Regions from separate parts of the Sphingopyxis sp. P8 genome, predicted to be linked through region 1. Evidence: predicted binding sites of a transcription regulator. Region 1 holds the regulator's gene; each other region holds the start of a gene.

What was found. Region 1 encodes LexA, which represses DNA repair genes until DNA is damaged. Its sites were predicted from a motif close to GTTCCNCNCTTGTTCT; they were not measured.
Region 2: the regulator LexA is predicted to act here: its motif matches at 3,333-3,348, upstream of H7692_RS13820 (ImuA family protein).
Region 3: the regulator LexA is predicted to act here: its motif matches at 3,658-3,673, upstream of H7692_RS08800 (ImuA family protein).

What each region holds. Positions count from the first base shown of each region.
Region 1 covers NZ_JACNMK010000001.1:106,376-113,573, forward strand. The annotation lists gene H7692_RS00470 (citrate synthase) at 1-18, opposite strand, end outside; gene gltX (glutamate--tRNA ligase) at 55-1,509, opposite strand; gene H7692_RS00480 (ComEC/Rec2 family competence protein) at 1,580-3,742, shown strand; gene lexA (transcriptional repressor LexA) at 3,696-4,373, opposite strand; gene H7692_RS00490 (molybdopterin molybdotransferase MoeA) at 4,439-5,629, opposite strand; gene moaC (cyclic pyranopterin monophosphate synthase MoaC) at 5,626-6,099, opposite strand; gene H7692_RS00500 (RcnB family protein) at 6,262-6,729, opposite strand; gene H7692_RS00505 (acetyl-CoA C-acyltransferase) at 6,971-7,198, opposite strand, start outside.
Region 2 covers NZ_JACNMK010000002.1:1,125,877-1,133,074, forward strand. The annotation lists gene cysS (cysteine--tRNA ligase) at 1-142, shown strand, start outside; gene H7692_RS13795 (alpha-ketoglutarate-dependent dioxygenase AlkB) at 416-979, opposite strand; gene H7692_RS13800 (SOS response-associated peptidase family protein) at 1,003-1,515, opposite strand; gene H7692_RS13805 (SOS response-associated peptidase) at 1,571-2,188, shown strand; gene H7692_RS13810 (DUF1810 domain-containing protein) at 2,185-2,619, shown strand; gene H7692_RS13815 (TIGR02281 family clan AA aspartic protease) at 2,616-3,236, opposite strand; gene H7692_RS13820 (ImuA family protein) at 3,367-4,149, shown strand; gene H7692_RS13825 (DUF6504 family protein) at 4,058-5,875, shown strand; gene H7692_RS13830 (error-prone DNA polymerase) at 5,872-7,198, shown strand, end outside.
Region 3 covers NZ_JACNMK010000002.1:80,213-87,410, forward strand. The annotation lists gene H7692_RS08780 (sugar kinase) at 1-820, opposite strand, end outside; gene kduD (2-dehydro-3-deoxy-D-gluconate 5-dehydrogenase KduD) at 887-1,642, opposite strand; gene H7692_RS08790 (RpiB/LacA/LacB family sugar-phosphate isomerase) at 1,644-2,297, opposite strand; gene H7692_RS08795 (LacI family DNA-binding transcriptional regulator) at 2,518-3,576, shown strand; gene H7692_RS08800 (ImuA family protein) at 3,679-4,467, shown strand; gene H7692_RS08805 (Y-family DNA polymerase) at 4,370-5,920, shown strand; gene H7692_RS08810 (error-prone DNA polymerase) at 5,917-7,198, shown strand, end outside.

The sequences.
Region 1 (7,198 bases):
GGCGGTCTGGTCGGTCATTCTTGTCCCCTGTTATGACGGCGAGAGAGAGATTGGCTACGCCCCTGCCGGATAATGTTGCGCTGCGTCAAGTCGCGCGAGACTGGTATCGCGCCCGAGCAGGAGCAGCACGTCGAAAATTCCCGGGGAAACCGTTCGGCCAGTCAGCGCAGCGCGCAAGGGTTGCGCCAGCTTGCCGAGCCCCAGTTCGGCAGCTTCGGCTTCGGCGCGCACCGCCGCTTCCAGCTCTTCTGTTGTCCAATCGTCAATTTCGCGCAGACGCTTCGCCGTGGCGGAGAGCAGTCCTTGCGGCGCTGCCTTTAGCACCTCGACCGCCTTCTCGTCCATCGTCAACGGGTCGGGAAGGAACAGGAAGACGGCGCCTTCGGCGATCTCGTCGAGCGTCCTGGCGCGCGGTTTGAGAGCATCCATCGCCCGCGCCAGCAAATCGCGGTCGGCGCCGTCGAGCGGGCGGTCCACGCGTTTTGCGACTCGCGGCGCGACAAGATCGGCAAGGCGGTCATTATCGGCTTCGCGCAGATAGTGGCCGTTGAGATTTTCCAGCTTTTTGAAGTCGAAGCGCGACGGCGACCGCCCGACATGGTCGAGATCGAACCATTCGACCGCCTGTTCGCGGCTGATGATTTCGGCATCGCCATGCCCCCAGCCGAGGCGGAGGAGATAATTGTTCACCGCTTCGGGCAGATAGCCCATGTCGTCGCGATAGGCGTCGACGCCGAGCGCCCCGTGCCGTTTCGACAGTTTCGCGCCATCGGCGCCGTGAATCAGCGGCACATGCGCATAGACGGGCTCGCGCCACTCCATCGCGCGGATCAGCGCGAGCTGGCGAAACGCGTTGTTGAGGTGATCGTCGCCGCGGATGACGTGGGTGACGCCCATGTCGTTATCGTCGACGACGACGCTGAGCATATAGGTCGGGGTGCCGTCGCTCCGCAGCAGGATGAAATCGTCGAGCTCGGCGTTCTGGACGGTGACGTCGCCCTGGACGCGGTCCGTTATCGTCACCGCGCCGTCCTGCGGCGCGCGGAGGCGAAGGACGTGCGGCGCGGCGGGATCGCCGTCGTCGCGGTCGCGCCACGGGCTGCGCACGCGGAAAGGCATGCGCTTTTCCTGCGCCTCGGCGCGCATGGCGGCGAGTTCGTCCTGGGTCAGGTAGCAGCGATAGGCCGCCCCTTTGGCGAGCAGTTCGTGCGCGACTGCCGCGTGGCGATCGGCGCGCGCGAACTGGAACACCGTTTCGCCGTCCCAGTCGAGATCGAGCCAGCGCATCCCGTCGAGAATCGCCTCGATCGCCGGCTCGGTCGAGCGCGCGCGGTCGGTGTCCTCGATCCGCAGCAGGAACTTACCGCCGTGATGGCGCGCGAACAGCCAGTTGAACAGCGCGGTGCGTGCGCCGCCGATGTGCAGAAAACCGGTAGGCGAGGGCGCAAAGCGCGTCACGACGTCGGCGCCGGTCGCTTCTGCCAGATCGGTTGGATTTTCGGTTGCCACGCTGGTTTCTTTCACTCAGTTTGCCGCGCGCGCCGATGGGGCGGAACGGGGATCGGGGGCTGCCCCTAGCATGGCGACAAGGCAGCTTCAAATCTCCTTTGGCCCGCTTCGATTTCCCGCTTTTTTTCGTCTGTTCGATGCGATCGAGGCGCGGCTGGAAGCCGAACGCGAGCGCGTTGCGCTATGGCTTCCGGTCGCACTCGGCGGCGGCATCGCGGCCTGGTTTGCGCTGCCGGGCGAAATGCACTGGACCGGCGCACTCTTGATCCTCTGTGCGGTGGCGCTGAGCGGCTATGCAATTGGATGGCATCGGCGTGCGGGGCGGGCGATGACGATCGCGGCGGCGACTGCTGCGATGGGGCTGCTGCTGATCTGGACGCGCGCCTGGTGGATCGCGGCGCCGGTCCTCGCGCAGCCGGTAGCCACCGAATTTTCGGCGGAGATCGAACGCGTCGAGCCACTGCCGGCGCGCGGACAGATGCGCCTTGTCGTGCGCCCGCACGCGCGCACCGATTTGCCTCCGCGCGTGCGGCTGACGCTGCGTACCGAGCAGGGCGCCGGCCTGGTTGCGGGCGAGCATATCGGCGTGCGGGCGCGACTGATGCCGCCGCCGGTTGCGGCGCTGCCCGGGGGGTATGATTTTGCCCAGCGTGCGTGGTTCGACCGGATCGGGGCGGTGGGCACCGTGCTCGGTCCCGTGGCGCGCGCGCCGGATGCGGGCGCCCGAGGCGCTCCGCTGCGTGCGCGGCTGAGCGCGCATGTGCAAAGCCGGGTTCCGGGGTCGGCGGGTGGGATTGCGGCGGCGCTGGTGAGCGGCGATCGCGGCGCGATCAGCGACGCTGATGCCGAAGCCATGCGACGCAGCGGGCTTGCCCACCTGCTGTCGATCAGCGGGCTGCACGTCACCGCGGTCGTCGGCTTTACGATGCTGTTGCTGATGCGGCTACTGGCGCTCAGCGAGCGGTTGGCGCTTCGCGGGGTGGTGATGGTCGCGTCGGCGGCGGGCGCGGCGCTGGCGGGGGTGGGGTACACCTGGCTGACGGGCGCCGAAGTGCCGACGATCCGCTCGTGCATCGCCGCGTTGCTCGTCCTCGGGGCGTTTCTGCTGGGGCGGGAGGCGATTACCTTGCGGCTCGTCGCGGCGGGGGCGCTGCTCGTGTTGCTGTGGCGGCCCGAGGCGCTCGCGGGGCCCAGCTTTCAGCTGAGTTTCGCTGCGGTGACGGCGATCATCGCGCTCCACGAGAACCGCCGCGTACAGGCGTTCCTTGCACGTCGCGAAGAACCATGGGTTTTGCGCTTCGGTCGCGGCGTGGTGGGGCTGCTGCTGACGGGGCTGATCGTCGAGGCGACGCTCGCACCGATCGCGCTTTTTCATTTCCACAAGGCGGGTCTGTATGGCGCGCTCGCCAATGTTATCGCAATCCCGCTGACGACCTTTGTCATCATGCCCGCCGAGGCGCTCGCCTTGCTGTTCGACAGTGTCGGGGCGGGAGCGCCCTTCTGGTGGGTCGCCGACCATGCGCTGCGGGGGCTGATCGCGCTGGCTCACGCCGTCGCCGACGCACCGGGCGCAGTCGCTACCTTGCCGGTGTTTCCGTCGTGGGGGTTCGGCGTTACCATCTTCGGCGGGTTATGGGCGCTCCTGTGGCGCACGGGTTGGCGCTGGGCGGGCGTCCCCTTGGCATTGACCGGGATGGCTGTCTTGCTGATGCAGCCGCGGCCCGATCTCCTCGTCACCGGCGACGGGCGGCACATAGCGGCGGCGATGCCGAACGGCGATTATGCGCTGCTGCGCGACCGTGCGGGCGAGTATGTCCGCGACAGCCTGTCGGAGGCGGCGGGCTATGACCTGCCCTTTGCCGCAATCGCCGACAACGACGCAGCGACGTGCAACCGCGACTTCTGCCATTGGGAGCAGGGCGGCGAGGGCGCGGGGCGGCGTACGATCCTCGCCTCGCGCGGGCGCGACCGAATCGAGGGAGCAGAGATGGCGGCGGCGTGCGCGGCCGCCGATGTCGTGATCAGCGAGCGCTGGTTACCGCGCGAGTGCGTCGCGCGCTGGCTGACGATCGACCGCGACAGTCTGGAGACGAGCGGCGGCCTCGCAATCTACCTCGGCGCCGAGCCGCGCGTCGCGACGGCGCTACGCCCCGGCGACCGCCACCCTTGGCGCATCCCGCATCAGCTCAGTGGTAACGACGAAGCAGTCCCGACAGACGGCCCTGCACGATGACGCGCTCGGCGGGATAGCGCTGCGGCTCATAGGCGCTGTTCGCGGGGTCGAGCCGGATCATCGTGCCTTCGCGGCGGAAATATTTGAGCGTCGCGTCCTGCCCGTCGACCAGCGCGACGACGATGTCGCCCTCGCGCGCGGTGCTGGCCTTCTGGATCAGCGCATAGTCGCCGTCGAAAATCCCCGCCTCGACCATCGAATCGCCCGACACCTCGAGCGCATAATGTTCTCCCGCGCCGAGCAGCGCGGCGGGAACGGCGAGATTGTTGTGATCCTCGAACGCCTCGATCGGGACGCCGGCGGCGATCTTGCCGTGCAGCGGCACTTCAATGATGTCGTTCGCGGCAATCGGCTTGAGCGCAGGTGCAGGTTTGCGCAGCGGAACGATATTGTCGCGTGCCGGCGCGGCCTTCGCGCCTTCGGGCAGTTTCAGCACCTCCAGCGCGCGGGCGCGGTTGGGGAGGCGACGAAGAAAACCCCTTTCTTCCAACGCGCTTATCAGCCGGTGGATTCCCGATTTCGACTTGAGGCCCAGCGCTTCCTTCATCTCCTCGAACGACGGCGAAATGCCGCTCGCGTCGAGGCGCTCCTGGATGAAGTGGAGCAGTTCATGCTGCTTCGCGGTCAACATCGGTCGTTCTCCAAATGGCCATTACCGGACATAAGGGGAACGATAGTGGAACAGAGCGGAACTTGTCAAGCGATCGCGATATAGGCGGCGGGGGCGCCCACCTCGGCCGCAGCTGCATCGATCTCGCGAACGAGCAGGGCATCGGCGTTGGCGAGCGGCATCGTCTGTCCGCTGTCCTGACTGTCGAGCGGCACAATCGCACCGCCGACGCGCCGCGCGCGCAGATAGTCGCGCCGCGCGCCACCGGGGCCGAGCGGCGCGCCGAGCGGCGCATATTCAATGCGCGGCAGCGGATCGCGCGCGCCCGCGAGGTGGCGGAGGAGCGGCAGCAGGAATAGCGTCGCGGTCACGAAGGCCGACGATGGGTTGCCGGGCAGGCCGAGGAGTACTGCGTCGCCGACCGTCCCGGCGATCAGCGGCTTGCCGGGGCGCATCGCGATCTTCCAGAAGTCGAGTCGTCCGTCCGCGTCGGCAAGCGCGCCGCGCACATGGTCATGGTCGCCGACCGAGGCGCCCCCGACGGTCACGATGACGTCGTGACGTCGCGCCAAATCCTTGATTAGCTGTGACATTGAGGCGCGATCGTCGCCGATATGGCAAATATCTCCGAGCCGGGCGGGCTGGTGCGCGAGCATCGCGGCGAGCATCGCGCCATTGCTGTCGGGGATCTGCCCCGGTGCTGGCGGTGCGCCCGGTGCGACAAGCTCGTCGCCGGTGGTGAGGATGGCGACGCGTGGCAGCGAGCCGACCGCAACCCGCGCCGCGCCGCCCATAATCGCCGCCGCAATCGCGCCGGGGGTGAGCAGCGACCCTGCTTCTAGGAGGAGGTCGCCCGTGCTGAAGTCTCCCCCGGCTGCGCGGATATGGCGCCCGCGCGCCCCGGGGCCTTCGCCGGTGAGTGTCAGGGTCGAGCCATCGACCGCAACATCCTCCTGCACGACGACGGTGTCGGCGCCCGCTGGCACCATCGCGCCGGTAAAGATGCGGAAGGCCTCGCCCGTGGCGAGAGCGCGCGGCGGCACCGAACCTGCCGCCACCTCGCCGACGATGCGCCACGGACCGGGCAGGTCGTTAAAGCGGATTGCATAGCCGTCCATCGCCGACAAGGGCGCTGCGGGCTGGCTGCGTTTCGCTATCACGTCTTGTGAAAGATAGCGTCCAAATAGCTCGAATATAGATATTTCTTTGTACGGAAGTGGCGCCTGCAGCGCGAAAAGCCGGGCTTGGGCGGTTTCGACGGCGAGCAGCGCGTTCATTCGGCGCGCCAGTCGCCCGAACGGCCGCCGCTCTTTTCGAGAAGACGGATATCGCTGACCACCATCGCGCGGTCGAGCGCCTTCGCCATGTCGTAAAGCGTGAGGAGCGCGACCGAAGCGGCGGTGAGCGCTTCCATCTCGACCCCGGTCGGTCCGCTGGTCGTTGCGGTCGCGCGCACCGAAAGGCCGTCTGCCTCCCAATCGAAATCGATGCTGACGCTGCTGAGCGCAAGCGGGTGGCAGAGCGGAATGAGGTCGGCGGTGCGCTTTGCAGCCATGATCCCTGCGATCCGCGCTGTCGAGAGGACGTCGCCCTTGGGCGCGTTGCCGTTGCGGATCGCTTCGAGCGCCGCGGGCGCCATGGCAATGCGCCCCCCGGCCACCGCGCGACGCTGCGTTACGGGTTTGGCGCCGACATCGACCATATGCGCGGCGCCGCTGTCGTCGAGGTGAGTCGGGCGGTTTGTCATCTGCGCAATCGAAGCAACGCCGGGCGCGAAAGGCAAGCGATCAGCACCGATTTTTTCCGGGTCGGGGGGCGGTTGCAACGACGGCTCTCGATCTCAACACCCCCGTCCGCAGATGCAAAAGGGCCGGGCGGTTTCCCGCCCGGCCCCTTTTTGCCAGCTGATTCAGCGCCAGCGAAAGTGGTTGTGATAGACGCGGACGACCTTGCCGCTGCGGACGTTCACCAGCAGCAGGTCGTTGTAATGCCGGACATAGACCAGGTTGCGTCCGGCCTGCGGAACGCCCCAGCGGCGGTCGTAGCCGATCCGATAGGCGGGGGCATAATAGCTCGGCCGCAGCGTCGCGCCGACGCGGAACTGCTGATAGCGGAAGGGCGCACGATAGTTTTGATAGCGATGGTCGCGGCGCCAGTCGCGCTTGCTGTCGCGCAGGTCGCGGCGCGCGTCGTTATATTCGCGGCGTTCCTCGCGAATGTCGTGGCGGTCGCCGTGGCGCAGCGCCTGATTATATTCGCGCCGCTCCTCGCGGACTTCGCGGCGGTCTTCGCGGATTTCGCGGGACTGGGCCTGCGCGACGGCGGGCACCATCATCGCGGCGATCAGGCCGGCGGCGAGAAAATTGGTCTTCTTCATTTGCCATTCCTTTCATTCCGTCAGGGGGGAGGGGATCTGCCCGATGACAGCGAAAGGATTAGGCGCGGCGATTTGAACGGATTCGGAACGCTGCGTTTATTTTGAAGACATTAGTGTCGCAAATTGTCGCGGCGACGACACATTCATTGGCGCGCGATCGTTCGACGCTGCAACGTCATCCCGGCCTTCGCCGGGATTACAAGACAGGGAAGTCGGTGGTTCGGTCTAGCCCGGTTCCGCCTTATACCAGCTCGACCGCAACCGCCGTCGCTTCGCCGCCGCCGATGCACAGGCTCGCGATGCCGCGCTTTTTGCCGTGGCGTTGGAGCGCGGCGATCAGCGTCGTGATGATGCGCGTGCCGCTCGCGCCGATCGGATGGCCGAGCGCGGTTGCGCCGCCGTGAACGTTGATCTTTTCGTGCGGGATGCCGAGATCGTGCATCGCGAACATCGCGACGCAGGCAAAGGC
Region 2 (7,198 bases), on a different contig from region 1:
AACGCTCGCGCGCCGCAAAGACGCGCGAGCTGCCAAGGATTTCGCAGCTTCCGATACGCTGCGCGACGAACTCATCGCCGCGGGCGTCGACGTGATGGACGGCGACCCGCTCGGCTGGGATTGGCGCTCATACGTCGATTAGAAACGACCAGAATGTAGGCTCAAGTCCCTGTCGCCCACATGTCGCTTTCGCCAAAAGCTCGTTGAACATTTTCTGGCAACTATCGAACGACGCGATAAAAAAGACGCCCGCCCGATTGCTACCGAGCGGGCGTCAGATGAAGATCTCGGGTTTCCTGAAAGGAAGAGCTCTCCTGGGTCGCAAGGCGCGGATAGCTTCGCGAACAGATCGATGATTGTACGGCAGCGCCAAAAGATTCTTAGTCGGATGGAGTAGCGCGTTACCTTCTGCGGATCATCGAAGGCTGCGAAACGTGATCGACCAGCGTGGGGTGGGCATTGCCGCAATGCTGTGTTCCCACTCGTCGCGAATCTCGCCCTGCATATGATAGATCGAGCGTGGCGCGAGTTCGGCCGTGCGGCGCTCGAACCGGTCGGCGCATCGACGACGATAGCGCATGTTAGCCGTCGATCCGAGTGAGACGCCAATCACATGCTCGAATACCGGGCGATCTTTGTGCCAGCCGATCCCGGCACCGATCCCGTATTGGATGAGGAGTGCTTGTTCGAGAGCGGTGTTTGGGAGACCGGCGAAGTCTGCGGCGCGTTCGCGGAGCGGCTCGAGCCACGCGGGAATGAGGTCGCCCGGCGCAAAGAGGCCCGTCTGGAAATCGTAGGTCCAGCCGAACGAGCGGGTAAGCCGCTTTCCTTCCCATTGTTGGAACTGGAACGGGGCAAGATTTGCCGCTTCGACAAGAGTGATCAGACTTTGCTCCTCACCGGGAGCGACGAAATCATTGCAGTAGCTAAGACCGGCAGGAAGCGACGTGCCGAACAGATCGGATTGGCGCCCGAGCATAGTGCGATCCAAGCTTTGCGTTGTCACAATGGCAGATCGGCTTGCGCGAGAAGAGGCTCGACGAAAAACGTGTGGCGCGGCGGCTCTTCGAACAGCACCTCGTTGGGCAGCGTACCGTCGAGCCAGTGCATGACGTTGCGCCGCTCGACGATAACGCCATGCCGTGTCTGGTAGGGGATCACGTCAGCCCCGGCCGGGATGGTGAGTATCCGATAGGACAGCGGCCAGTCGGCGAGCGGGGGATCCCAGACGGCGGCGAGATAGAAGAAATTACCGCTGTCGAGCGTGACCCTGTACCGCTGGTCGCCGGTGCCCATGCGGAACTCGGACGCGGGGATCAGACAGCGGCGCTTCGGAAAGGCGCGGCCTTCGGAGCGGACGAAACGGAAATTGACGCCGTCCGAGAAACGCGGATCGCTTCCCCAGACCGCCTCGACCATTTCGACCTCGTTTTCATCCTCGGGATTGCGCCTTATGAGCGCACGGCGTCCGCCGTCCGGGGCATCGGGATCGAAAGGGGTTGGCGCCATTCCCATATGTGGAACATAATGGGAACGAAGATGAGTCGCAAGGGGCAGGGAACGACCGCGAATGTGCAACGATTACAGGCTGGAAGTCGACATCGCCTCGATCGCCGAGGATTTCGACGACCTCCAGATCAAGATCAAGATGCCCGAGGGCGCGCCGAACGTCCCGGCGCGCGAGGATGTCCGAATCACCGACATGGCCCCGATCGTGAAGGCGAGCGACGGCGATGCGGTCGGCGAGCTCGTTAATCGGCGCTGGAGCTGGCCGGGGCAGGGGAACAAGCCCGTCTACAATATCCGCTCCGAAGGGCGCGATCTTGGCGCGCAGCGCTGCCTCGTCCTGTGCGACGGCTTCTATGAATTCACCGACCCGACCGACAAATCGCAAAAGCGCCTCGATAAGTGGCTCTTCACGATAAAGGATCATCGCTGGTTCTGCATGGCGGGGATCTGGCGCGATGCCTTTGTCGGTGAGGCCTTCAGCCTGCTCACGATGGACGCCGGTCCCGATATCGCACCCTATCATCATCGTCAGATCATTCCGCTGCCGCGCGATCGGTGGGCGGCCTGGCTCGATCCGCGCGTGCCCGCCGCCGATATTCTGCAATGGCTTCCCGAAGGCAGCCTCGAGGTTCGCCAGGTCTATGGCAAACCGCCGGCGCAGGGAGCGCTTGCCTTGTGAGCGATTATGACGCGCTCCAGCGCTTCGCCGAGGCGCAGGCGGAGTTTTACCCGCGCGCCCTTGGCGAGATCGGGCGCGGCAAGAAGCGCTCGCACTGGATGTGGTTCATCTTCCCGCAGCTCGCCGGGCTCGGGCGGAGCGCCATGGCGCAGCGTTATGCGATCGCCGATCTCGGCGAGGCGCGCGCCTATCTCGCGCACCCGCTGCTCGGTGGCCGCTACTGGGAAAGCGTTGAGGCGCTCCAGGATCTCACGCTCAGCGATCCCGTCGCCGTGTTCGGCGAGGTCGACGCGATGAAACTGCGCTCCTCGCTCACCCTGTTCGAGGCGGCGAGCGATCGCCCCTTGTTCGCAGCGGCGCTCGATCGCTGGTTCGGTGGGGTCCGCGACGAGCGGACGCTGGCGCGATTGAAGCGCGCCGCCGCTCGCTAGGCCGCCGGGTCCGAAGCCTTGGGGGTCAGGATCAATGTCCGGCCTTCGACGCGCCAGGACCGCAGCTGTGAGAGGAAGTTCATGCCGAGGACGTCGGTGTCGGCGAGCCCCGGCGAGATCACGATCTTCAGCTTATGCGCTTCGATGCCGCCGATCTCGAGCCGGTCGACGGTGCCGGCATCCGCCCGCACGGTGCCGTTCGCGGTTTTCATGAGCAGCGGCACGAGCGTGGCATCGGCCTTCACGCCCGCGGCCGTAGCGGTCGCCTCGGACAGCGCGGTGATCGTGGCCCCGCTGTCGACCAGCATGCGCCGCTTTGTTCCGTTCAGTTCGACCTCGGCCCAGAAATGCCCGTCGCGGCTCATCGGAATGCGGACTTCGTCGCCGACGATCTCTTGGCTGTCGAGACCGAGGTTCGCGGTGATTCGCGAGAGATTGGGGTCGAAGGGCGCCTGCTGAAGCACGAGGAAAATGCCGAAAGCGAGCAGCGCGAAGGAGAAAAGCGCGCGAAGGACGCGCCCGACATAGGGAATCTTGAACAGGATGACGAGAATCAGCGCGGCGCCGACGGCGTAGATCGCGAGCTCATTCCAGGGAAGATCGGTGGTGATCGGCATGAATTTATCCGCCCGATTACAGCGGCGAAGGTGTCGCGTCACTGAATGATCCACAGCTGCCCGCCGCAGGTCGCTTGACGTCGGTTCCGGCAGAGTGGAACATATAGGGAACATTTGAGTCGGACCAGATATGACCGCACCGCCTTTCACGCAGCCCCGGCCAAGCGCCGAGGAGCTTCAATCGCTTCGCGATGCGGTGGCACGCGCCCAGTCGGTGCGCGGGCCGGTGCTGCCGTTCGACGTCGGCCCGCTCGACCATCTTCTCGGCGGCGGCGGGCTCGATGGCGCTGGACTCCATGAGGTTGCGGCCGCCTCGGCGAGCTGGGGCGACGATGCGGCGGCGACCTTGTTCGCCGCCGGGATCGCCGCGCGTTTCGCGGCGCCTGGCCTGTCGGCGCTCTGGGCGCTGACCCGCTTCGATCTTTATGCCCCGGGGCTCGAACAGGCCGGGCTCGGGCCTGAGCGGGTGCTTTATGCGCAGGGGAAGACCGACAAGGAACTGCTTGCGATGTGCGAGGATGCGCTTCGCGATGGCGCGCTCGCGTGCGTGGTGGCCGAAGTGAAGGCGGCCGACCAGACCGCGACGCGCCGGCTGCAGCTCGCGGCCTCCGAAGGCAAGACACCGATGCTGCTTTATCGCCGCTACCGGCGTTACGGCCAATGCCCGCTCACCGATCTCTCGCTGGCCTGCACGCGCTGGCGGATCGGAAGCCTTGCTTCGTCGCCGCTGTCGATGCCCGGCGTCGGGCGCGGGCGCTGGTCGGTCGAGCTTGTCCGCCAGCGCGGCGGGCCGCCTTTTTCCCTCGAACTGGAGGCGTGCGATGACCAGGGTCGCCTCGCTCTTCCTGCCGCAACTCGCGATCGAGCGATTGCGGCGGGCGGCGCCGATCTCGCGCTCGGGCACGCCGCCTGAGTTCGCGCGGGTCGCACCGCGCCTACCCGAGCCCATCGACGATAACCCCGGAGCCTGTTCGGTGCCGCGCGGCGGCGGTTGGCGACCGGGCGCGCGCTGGGCGCAGGAAACGTCGGCGCATGCACGGCCCGACCGGGCCGCGATCGACGCGATGCCAGCGCACCAGCGGCCGCCGATGCGCGAGCTTGGACGGCGGAGCGAGGCCGCGGCGCCGATCTTTCGCATGTCGCGCAGCGACGATGGAAATCCGGCGATAGGTGCCGCGCTTACAATGCCTGTTCAGTGGGGCGCGCGCCCGACGATCCTCGTCGCGCGCACCGGCCAGCGCGATATCGTCACCGCAGCTTGCCCGCTCGCGCTCGACCTCGGCCTTTCGCCCGGCATGGCGGCAGCGCATGCACGAGCGCTCGTGACCGATCTCGAGGTGCTCGATGCGGCTCCCGAGGCCGATGCGGCGTGGCTGGACCGCCTGGCTCTCCATGCGGTGCGGCACTGGACGCCGACCGCGGCGGTGTCGGGATGCGACGGGCTCTGGCTCGACCTTACCGGCACGACGCATCTCTTCGGCGGCGAGGCGCGCTTCGCCTCGCGGCTTGTGTCGTTCCTGCGCCGACTCGGTTTCACCGCGCGTGTCGCGATCGCCGGAACCCCCGGCGCCGCGCACGCGCTCGCGCGCTTTGGCGACGCGGCGGCACTGGTTCTGCCGGAAAGGGAGGAAGCGGAGGCGCTTGCGCCGTTGCCGCTTCGTGCGCTCCGGCTCGCGCCGGAGGCGCTGGCCGCGGCGGCGCGCTTCGGGATTGAGCGCATCGCAGACCTTTATCCCATGCCGCGCGGACCGCTCGCGCGCCGGCTCGGGCGCGGCACCGTCGAGCGGCTCGACCAGGCTCGAGGCCATGTGCCCGAGCCGATCGTCCCCGTCGTGCCGTTCGAGATGCCTCTTGTCTCGCGGCGGCTCGTCGAGCCGATCGCGACCGCCGAAGCGATCGAGCAGGTGATCGCCGATCTCGTCGGCGATCTTGTCGCCGATCTGCACGAACGCGGTCTTGGCGTGCGCACGCTGGTGCTCAGCTGCGAGCGGGTCGATGCGCGCGAGCAGCGCGTCGCGGTCGGGACGGCGCGGGCGACGCGCAACGCCAAGCATTTGCTACGCCTCTTCAAGCTCCGCATCGACCGGATCGAGCCCGGGCTCGGGATCGAGAGGATGGAGCTTGCCGCGCCGCAGGTCGATGCACTGGCGCCCGAGGCGATCGGCGCGGGGCTTACGGACGAGTCGCGCGCGCCCGATATTGCGCCGCTCGTCGACCAGCTAGCGGGCCGCGCTGGCGAGGCGGCGCTGTTTCGGCTCTCGGGACACGAAAGCGATGTGCCCGAGCGCGCGATCGGCCGCGTCGGCCCGCTGGCCAAGCCTGTCGGCTGGCCCGGCTGGCCGCGCCCGATCCGGATGCTGGGCCGGCCCGAGGCGCTCTCGGGGGTCGTCGCGCTGCTCCCCGACCATCCGCCGCGGCGCTTCGCGTGGCGCGGACGGAGTTACCGCGTCGTCGCCGGCGACGGGCCCGAGCGCATCCATGGCGAATGGTGGCGGCGCGCCGGCGAGATGTGGGCGGTCCGCGACTATTTCCGGGTCGAGGCCGAAAGCGGCGAGCGCTTCTGGCTGTTCCGCCGCGGTGACGCGATCACTGACAATACCGGCGATTTGAGCTGGTACATGCACGGCGTCTTCGGATGACAGCGCAGCTCACCACCTATGTCGAACTGCAGACGACGAGCCATTTCTCCTTTCTGCGGGGAGCCTCTTCGCCCGAAGAATTGTTCGCGAGCGCGGCGCTGCTCGGCCATTCGGCGCTCGGGCTTTGCGATCGCGGCAGTGTCGCCGGCATGGTCCGCGGCCTCTCGGGGCAGGAAGCGACGGGTGTGCGGCTGATTCCCGGCTCGCGTGTCGATCTTCGCGATGGCCGTTCGCTCCTCCTCTATCCGAAAGACCGCGCCGCTTGGTCGCGGCTCACGCGCCTCCTGTCGCTCGGTAAGGCGCGCGGCGGCAAAGGTAATTGCTGGCTCGACTGGGCTGATGTCGCTTCATGGTCCGATGGCCTCGTCGCGGTCCTCGTCCCCGACATGGCCGATGAGCGGACGCGGCTCGACCTAGACGAACTCCGCGAGACGTTCGGCCACGACGCCTATCTGGCGCTGTCGCTCCGGCGCCGGCCCGGGGATTTCGCGCGGCTGCGCGCGCTCGACGCATTGGGACGCGACGCGGGCGTGCGCCGCGTGGCTTGTGGCGACATCCTCTACCATGCGCCCGAACGCCGCCCGCTGCAGGATGTGCTGACAGCGATCCGCGAGAAGACCACCGTCGATGCCCTGGGGTTCAAGCGCGAGCGCTTCATGGACCGCGCCTTGAAGTCTCCCGCCGAGATGGAGCGGCGTTTCATGCTCTTTCCTGACGCGATCCAGGCGAGCGCCGATATCGCGGCGGCATGCCGCTTCGACCTTGCCGAGATCCGCTACCAATATCCCTATGAGGAAGTGATGGCGGGGCGCAGCGCGCAGGAAGCGCTCGCAGCGCTCACCGAGGAGGGCGCCGCGCGCATGTTTCCGGGCGGCGTGCCGTCGGCCTATCGGAAACAGATCGATCATGAGCTGCGGCTGATCGGCGAGCTGGGCTACGCGCCCTATTTCCTGACGGTCAATTCGATCGTCGCGGAGAGCCGACGGCGCGGGATCCTGTGCCAGGGTCGGGGGAGCGCGGCGAACAGCTGCGTCTGTTTCCTCCTCGGTGTCACCTCGATCGATCCGATCAAGCATGAGCTGCTCTTCGAGCGCTTCGTGTCGGGCGAACGCAAGGAGCCGCCCGATATCGACGTCGACTTCGAGCATGAGCGGCGCGAGGAAATCATCCAGTGGATCTACGAGACCTACGGCCGTCATCGCTCCGCGCTGACCGCCGTTGTCACGCGCTACCGGACGCGCGGCGCCGTGGCCGAGGTGGGGAAGGCGCTCGGACTGCCGCGCGACCTCACCAAGATGCTCACCGGCCTCGTATGGGGCTGGT
Region 3 (7,198 bases), on a different contig from region 1:
TGCGGTCGACGATGCCGGTGACATCGATCTCGCCCGTCTGGTGCGCGCTGTCCCTCAGGTCGACGCGTGCCGCGATGCGGTGATGGTCGGCGGTCACCGTATGACGCGCGGTCGAAGCGATGAGCCGCAGCGACGGGAAAGCGGCAAAGCCCGCCTCCGCCGCCTCGCGCCGCCGGTCCTCGCCGTCGCCGCTGAATTCCTGGCCCAGCACGAGCGACAGGTCGCGGTGGTTGCCGAACAATATGTCGGCGCTGCCGATGAGTTCGGACAGGATGGCGCGCGGGTCGCTGTCCCACGCCTCCCACAGCATCGCGCGGTAATTGCCGTCGAAGCTGACCGGCACGCCCAGACGCTTCGCCGCGCGTGCCGCCGCCAGCGCCGCATCGGCCGAGCGCGGCCCGAGCGCCGGGGTGATCCCCGACAGGTGCAGCAGCCCTGCGCCGGAGAGCAGTGTTTCCCAGTCATAATCCCCGGCCCCGCTCGCCGCGAAGCTCGACCCTGCGCGGTCATAGACGATTTCGGAGGAACGAAGGCCGGCGCCAACGCTGAGGAAATAGAGCCCCATGCGCCCCGGGCCAGTAGTGACGGCGGTGCAATCGACGCCTGCGCCGCGCACCGCCGCCGCTGCTCCGCGACCCAGAGCATTGGAAGGAACCTTGCCGACCATCGCGCAGTCATGGCCGAGATGCGCGAGGCCGATCGCGACATTTGCCTCGGCCCCGCCAACATGCAGGTCGAGCGCGGGCGACTGCATCAGCAATTCATTGCCGGGCGCGGTCAAGCGGATCAGCAATTCGCCGAAAAAGACCAGCCTGCCCATCCCAACTCCCGTTTGCCGACGCGGTCGGCCCTTTATTGTTCTGCTGTAGCGCCGAGCCGGTCGATGCTAGCGCGCGAGCCAACCGCCGTCGACCGCGAGGATATGGCCCTGCACATAATCGGACGCCTTCGACGCGAGGAAGACCGCCGCGCCGCCGATGTCGGCAGGGTCGCCCCAGCGCCCCGCCGGGATACGCTCCATGATCTGGCGGTTGCGCGTTTCGTCGGCTTGCAGCGCGGCAGTGTTGTTCGTCGCGATATAACCCGGCGCGATCGCGTTGACCTGAATGCCCTTCGCCGCCCATTCGTTGGCGAGCAGCTTGGTCAGGCCGCCGACGCCCGACTTCGACGCCGTATAGCTCGGCACGCGGATGCCGCCCTGAAAGGTTAGCATCGAGGCGATGTTGATGATCTTGCCGCTTCCCCGCGAAATCATGTGGCGCCCGACCGACTGGCAAAGGAAGAAAAGCGTCTTGAGATTGGTGTCCATCACCGCATCCCAATCTTCCTCGGTGAAATCGACCGCGTCGGCGCGGCGGATGATGCCGGCATTGTTGACGAGGATGTCGATGCGCCCGAATTCGGCGATTACCGCGTCGACGAGCGGCTGCACCGCCGCGACGCCCGACAAGTCGGCCTTGAAATTCTCCGCCTTGCGGCCGAGCGCGCGGACCTTGTCCACCGTCTCGGTCGCGGGCGAACGGCCCGCGGCGGCGACATCGGCCCCCGCCCCTGCAAGCGCGAGCGCGATGCCCTGACCGATGCCGGTGTTGGCGCCGGTGACGAGCGCGACGCGGCCCGTGAGATCGAAGGGAATCGTCATATCAGGCGAGCGCCGCCTCCGCCGACACGCTCTTCAGATAGTCGCTGATCGCTTCGTCCTGCGAATTGGCGTAGAAATAGTCGGCGAAGCGCTCGCCCGCGATCGCGGCGCGAAGCAGGTCCTGATCGACATTCTTGAGCACGGTCAGCATGTCGTTGCACGATGCGGCCTTCAGGTCCTTCAGGATGCCGCGGTTCTTGCGCATGATTTCAGCGCGCTCTTTCGGATAGCCAAGGCCCGATTCGCCGTCGAACAACTTGCGATAGCAATCCTGCAGGTTGAGCTCGGCGGCCCAGCCGAAACCCTTGGCATAGGGCATCGAAATCGCGTTGCCGTCGTTGATCTGGGCAAAGAGGAAGGCGTCGGTCGGATCGATCACGAGGCCGCAGAAGACGCCGGGCATCGAATTGCAGGCGAGCATCGATCCCATGCCGGTGCCGCAGCCGGTGACGACGAAGTCCGCCGCCTTCGAATTGAGCAGGATGCCTGTGAGCAGGCCGTTCATCACATAGGTCAGCGATGCGCTGTCCTCGGCCGAATACATGCCATAGTTGAACACTTCATGGCCCAGCGGTTCGGCGACCGCGGTCAGGGCTTCGTGGATGACGCTGTTCTTGGCGGCCTGGCTGTTCTCGGTGATCAGCGCAATTTTCATGATCCGGTTCCTTTGATGGGTTTTGCGGCAAATTAGTCATTTTGGTAACCGGTGTCAATGATCTTGGTCGCCCTGATGCGGCGCGCGGCCCCCGACACCGGTATCAAATATCGCCGGACAGGGAATGGTCGCGGTTGATTTCGCCGCGCCGAGCGCCCATCACAGGCGCAACAGGGGCTTGGACACAATAATCCTGGCCTCAAAAAGGGAAGATGCGTTTATGGCGGCACAGGGCAAGGGGCCGGGGGGCAAACAGCCGACAATCAACGATGTGGCGGCGCTCGCGGGAGTGTCGAAAAAGACTGTCAGCCGCGTCATCAACCGGTCCGAGTTTCTGACCGAAAAGACGCGCCGCGCGGTCGAGCAGGCGATCGAGCAATTGGGCTTCGTTCCCAATCCGCAGGCGCGCGCGCTCGCCTTTCGCCGCAACTTCCTGATCGCACTGCTCCACGACAATCCGAATGCGCAGACCGTGCTCAATTTTCAGCAGGGCGTGCTCGACGCGATCAAGGACAGCGATCTTGCGCTGCTCGTTCGCCCGGTCGATCGCGGGTCGGACAAGATGCTCGACGATGTCCGCGTCTTCCTCGAAAAGCAGCGGCCGATCGGCGCAATGCTGTTGCCGCCGATTTCGGAGAATGACGATCTCGCCGCGCTCTGCGAAAGTCTGGGCGTCCGCTATGTCCGCGTCGGTTCGGCGCTGCTCGACGATGCGCGCCATTGCGTGTCGTCGAACGACCGCGAAGTCGTGGCCGAAGCGGTGCGCGGGCTGATCGCGCGCGGACACCGCCGCATCGGTTTCGTGCGCGGTCCTGCGGGCTTCCGCTCGGCCGCCGAGCGCGAAAAGGGGTTCATGGAGGCGCTGGCCGAGGCGGGGCTCGAACTTCCCGACGCCTATCATGCGCGCGGCAATTATCGTTATGCCTCGGGGATCGAGGCGGGCGAAGCGCTGCTCGCACTCGCGTCGCCGCCGACCGCCATTTTCTGCTCGAACGACGAAATGGCCGCCGGGGTGATGGGCATCGCGCACGGCAAGGGCATTGCGGTGCCCGGCCAATTATCGATCATCGGTTTCGACGACAGCCCGACCGCGACGCATATCTGGCCCGCACTGACGACGGTGCGCTGGCCGATCCGCGAAATGGGATCGCGCGCGGCACGCACGCTGGTGCCCGATTTCCTCGGTTCCGGCGCAAAGGTCGCGAGTGACGAAAGCCCGGTGTTGCCGTCGATTCTCGTCGAACGCCAGTCGGTCGCGGCTGCTCCAGCCGACGCCTGAGGCAGCGGCCGGTAAAGCTGCGCCGCAGCATCTTCGTTTCTCCTGACTCCGCTTGACAAGCGGCGCCCTTGGCGCGCTAATAGAACATATCAGGAACAAATGATGCGCGAGTCGTCCCCTTCTCTCGCCGGGCTGCGGAAACGTGTCGCCCGGCTGGCCGCCAGCGGCGGTCCCGCGAGCCTCCCGGCCGAAGCCCGGCTGACGAGCGGCCATGCGGGATTCGACGCCGCGCTCGGGGGCGGGCTGGCAAAAGGCAAGACGCATGAATTTTTTGCCGCCGACGCGCTCGATGCGACGAGCGCCGCGGCCTTCGCCGCGCTGCTCGCGCTGCGAAGCGACGCGCACGCACCGCTCATCTGGCTGCGCACTGCCGACGCCGCGCGCCGCATCGGGCACATCTATGCGCCGGGGATCGCCGAGCTTGGCGGCAGCCCCGACCGGCTGCTGATCGTCGAGGTTCGCGATGCCAAGATGCTGCTCGCCTGCGCGAACGATGTCGCGCGCTGCACCGGATCGGCGGCGGTCATCGTCGAAAGCTGGGGGCGCTTCCCGCTGCTCGACCTGACCGCAGGACGGCGCCTCGCGCTCGGCGCACGCGATGCGGGTACCACTTTGTTGATGCTGCGCCTCAATGCCCTTCCCGCACCGAGCATCGCCGAAACGCGCTGGAGCGTCGCCGCCGCGCCATCGCGCGCGCTCGCGGCCGATGCCCCCGGCGCGCCCGCCTTCGACCTCGAACTCTTGCGCTGGCGCGCCGGCCCTGCGGGCGGACGCTGGCGACTGGACTGGAAACATGACGAACATGCCTTCGGGGAGCCGGCGCTATCTCGCGCTGTTCTTCCCCTACCTGCCCGCCGAGCGGCTCGTCCGCACGGCGCCGCAGCCGCCTGACGCTCCGCTCGTCTTTGTCGAGAAGATACGCGGCGCGCTGCGCATCGCGCACATCGACGCAGCCGCGCAGGCAGCCGGGCTGGCTGTCGGCATGCCGCTCGCCGACGCGCGCGCGCGCGTTCCCGAACTGCTCACCGTCGCCCACGACCCGATTGCCGATCATGCCTGGCTCGACCGGCTCGCATTAGGCTGCAACCGCTACACGCCGCTCGTCGCGCTCGATGCCCCCGACGGGCTGATCCTCGACATTGCAGGGGCTGAACATCTTTTCGGGGACGAAGCCGGTCTCGTCGCCGATGCCGAGATGCGGCTGGCGCGGCTCGGCATGAGCGTGCGCCACGCCTTCGGCCCGACCGCCGACGCGGCGCGCGCGCTCGCGCGCTACCAGACGCGCCCGGCGCCTGACGAAGCGGCGGCGGTTCGCCGCCTGCCCGTCGCCGCGCTCGAACTCGCCCCCGAAGCGACGACCGCGCTCGTCCGCGCGGGACTGAAAAGCATCGGCGACCTTGCCGGTCGCCCGATGGCGAATATCGCAGCGCGCTTCGGAGGCGATGCGACGATGGCGCTCCGGCGCATCCTCGGCGACGCGCCGAGCCCGCTCGATCCGCGCATCGCCTTACCCCCGACCGCGGTCGAGCGCCGCTTCGCCGAGCCGCTCGGCAGCACCGCGCATGCGACCAAGGTCCTCGCCGAGCTTGCGGCCGAAGCCATTGAAGAGCTCGGCGAGCGCGGGAAGGGCGGACGGCATTTCCGCGCGACCTTCTTTCGCAGCGACGGCCTTGCGCGCAGCATCGATGTCGAGACGGGCCATCCGACGCGCGACGCGGGGCTGGTGATGCGCCTCTTTGCCGAGCGGATGGACAGCCTGACCGACCCGCTCGATCCCGGCTTCGGTTTCGACATGATCCGCCTTGCCGTCCCGCGCCTCGACCCGCTCGGCGCGACGCAATTGAAGCTCGAGGGGGGCGAAGTGCGCAAGTCGATCGAGGACGGGGCGATGAACGAGCTGGTCGACCGGATGACGACGCGGCTGGGACGCAGGCGCGTGCAGCGACTGCGCGCCGAGGATACGCATATCCCCGAGCAGGCGCAGCTCGCGCTCCCCGCGATCACCGCGCCGCCACCGATGCCCTGGCCCGCGCCCCAGCCCGGCGAACCGCCGGCGCGCCCCTTCCACCTCTTTGACCCGCCGCAACCGATCGAGGTGATCGCCGAAGTCCCCGACGGCCCGCCGCACCGTTTCCGCTGGCGCCGTGCGATGCACGCGGTGCGCCGTTACGAAGGCCCCGAGCGCATCGCCGCCGAATGGTGGCGCCGCCGCGACAATGCGGGCCTGACGCGCGACTATTACCGCGTCGAGGACGCGCAGGGCCGCCGCTTCTGGCTCTTCCGTCACGGCCTTTATGACGAGAAGCCCGACCCGCGCTGGTATATCCACGGGCTGTTCGCATGAGCGGGGAAGACGCCCCCCTTTTTGCCGAGCTGGTCGCGGCGACCAACTACAGCTTTCTGCGCGGCGCCTCGCACCCTGCCGACATGGTGGCACAGGCGATGGCGCTCGGCATGGCAGGCATCGGCATCGCCGACCGCAACAGCGTCGCGGGGGTGGTGCGCGCCTTGATCGGGTTGCGTAAGTTGCGCGAGAAGGCCGCCGAAAGCGGGATCGAGCTACCGCCCTTCAAACTCGTCGTCGGCGCGCGGCTGGTGTTCGACGACGGCACCCCCGACATCATCGCCTATCCGGCGACGCGGCGCGGCTGGGGTCGGCTGACGCGCATGCTGACCCTCGGCAACCGCCGGACGACCAAGGGCAATTGCGTGATGAAGCTCAAGAATCTGCTCGTCCATTGCGAGGATTTGTTGCTCGTCGCGATGGCCGGCGCGGCGGACGAAGCGGTCCTGCACCGCCTCGCCGCCGCCGCGCCGGGGGCGCTTTGGCTTGGCGCAACGATGCCGCGAAGCGGAAGCGACCGCCGACGCCTCGCCGGGCTGCAAGCGCTGGCGGACCGGGTCGGCATTCCGCTGCTCGCGACCAACGATGCGCTCTATGCGACGCGCGCGCAGCGCCCGCTGCACGATGTCGTCACCTGCATCCGCGAAGGCACCAATCTGGGCGATGCAGGGCGTCTGCTCCGCGCCAATGGCGAGCGTCATTTGAAATCGCCGCAGGAAATGCGGCGCCTGTTCCGCGACCATCCCGAAGCGGTCGATGAAAGCCTGAAAATCCTCGACCGCATCTCCTTCGCGCTCACCGATCTTGCCTATGAATATCCGCACGAGCCGGTTCCCGCGGGCTGGGACCCGCAGGGCTGGCTCGAACATATGGTGATGGAGGCGGCAAAGAAGCTGCATCCGGACGGATTGCCGCAGCGCTGGCGCGAGGTGCTCGACGAGGAACTGACGCTCATCCGCAAATGCAATTTCGCCTGCTATTTCCTGACCGTCCACGACATCGTCAATTTCGCGCGAACGCAAGACCCGCCCATCCTCTGCCAGGGGCGCGGCTCGGCCGCCAATTCGCTCGTCTGCTACCTGCTCGAAATCACCTCGATCGACCCGGTCGCGAACAATCTGCTGTTCACGCGCTTCCTGTCCGAACAGCGGCGCGAGCCGCCCGATATCGACGTCGATTTCGAGCATGAGCGGCGCGAGGAGGTGATGCAATATATCTATCGCCGCTACACACGGCGGCGCGCGGGAATCGCCGCGACGGTGATCCATTACCGGCCGC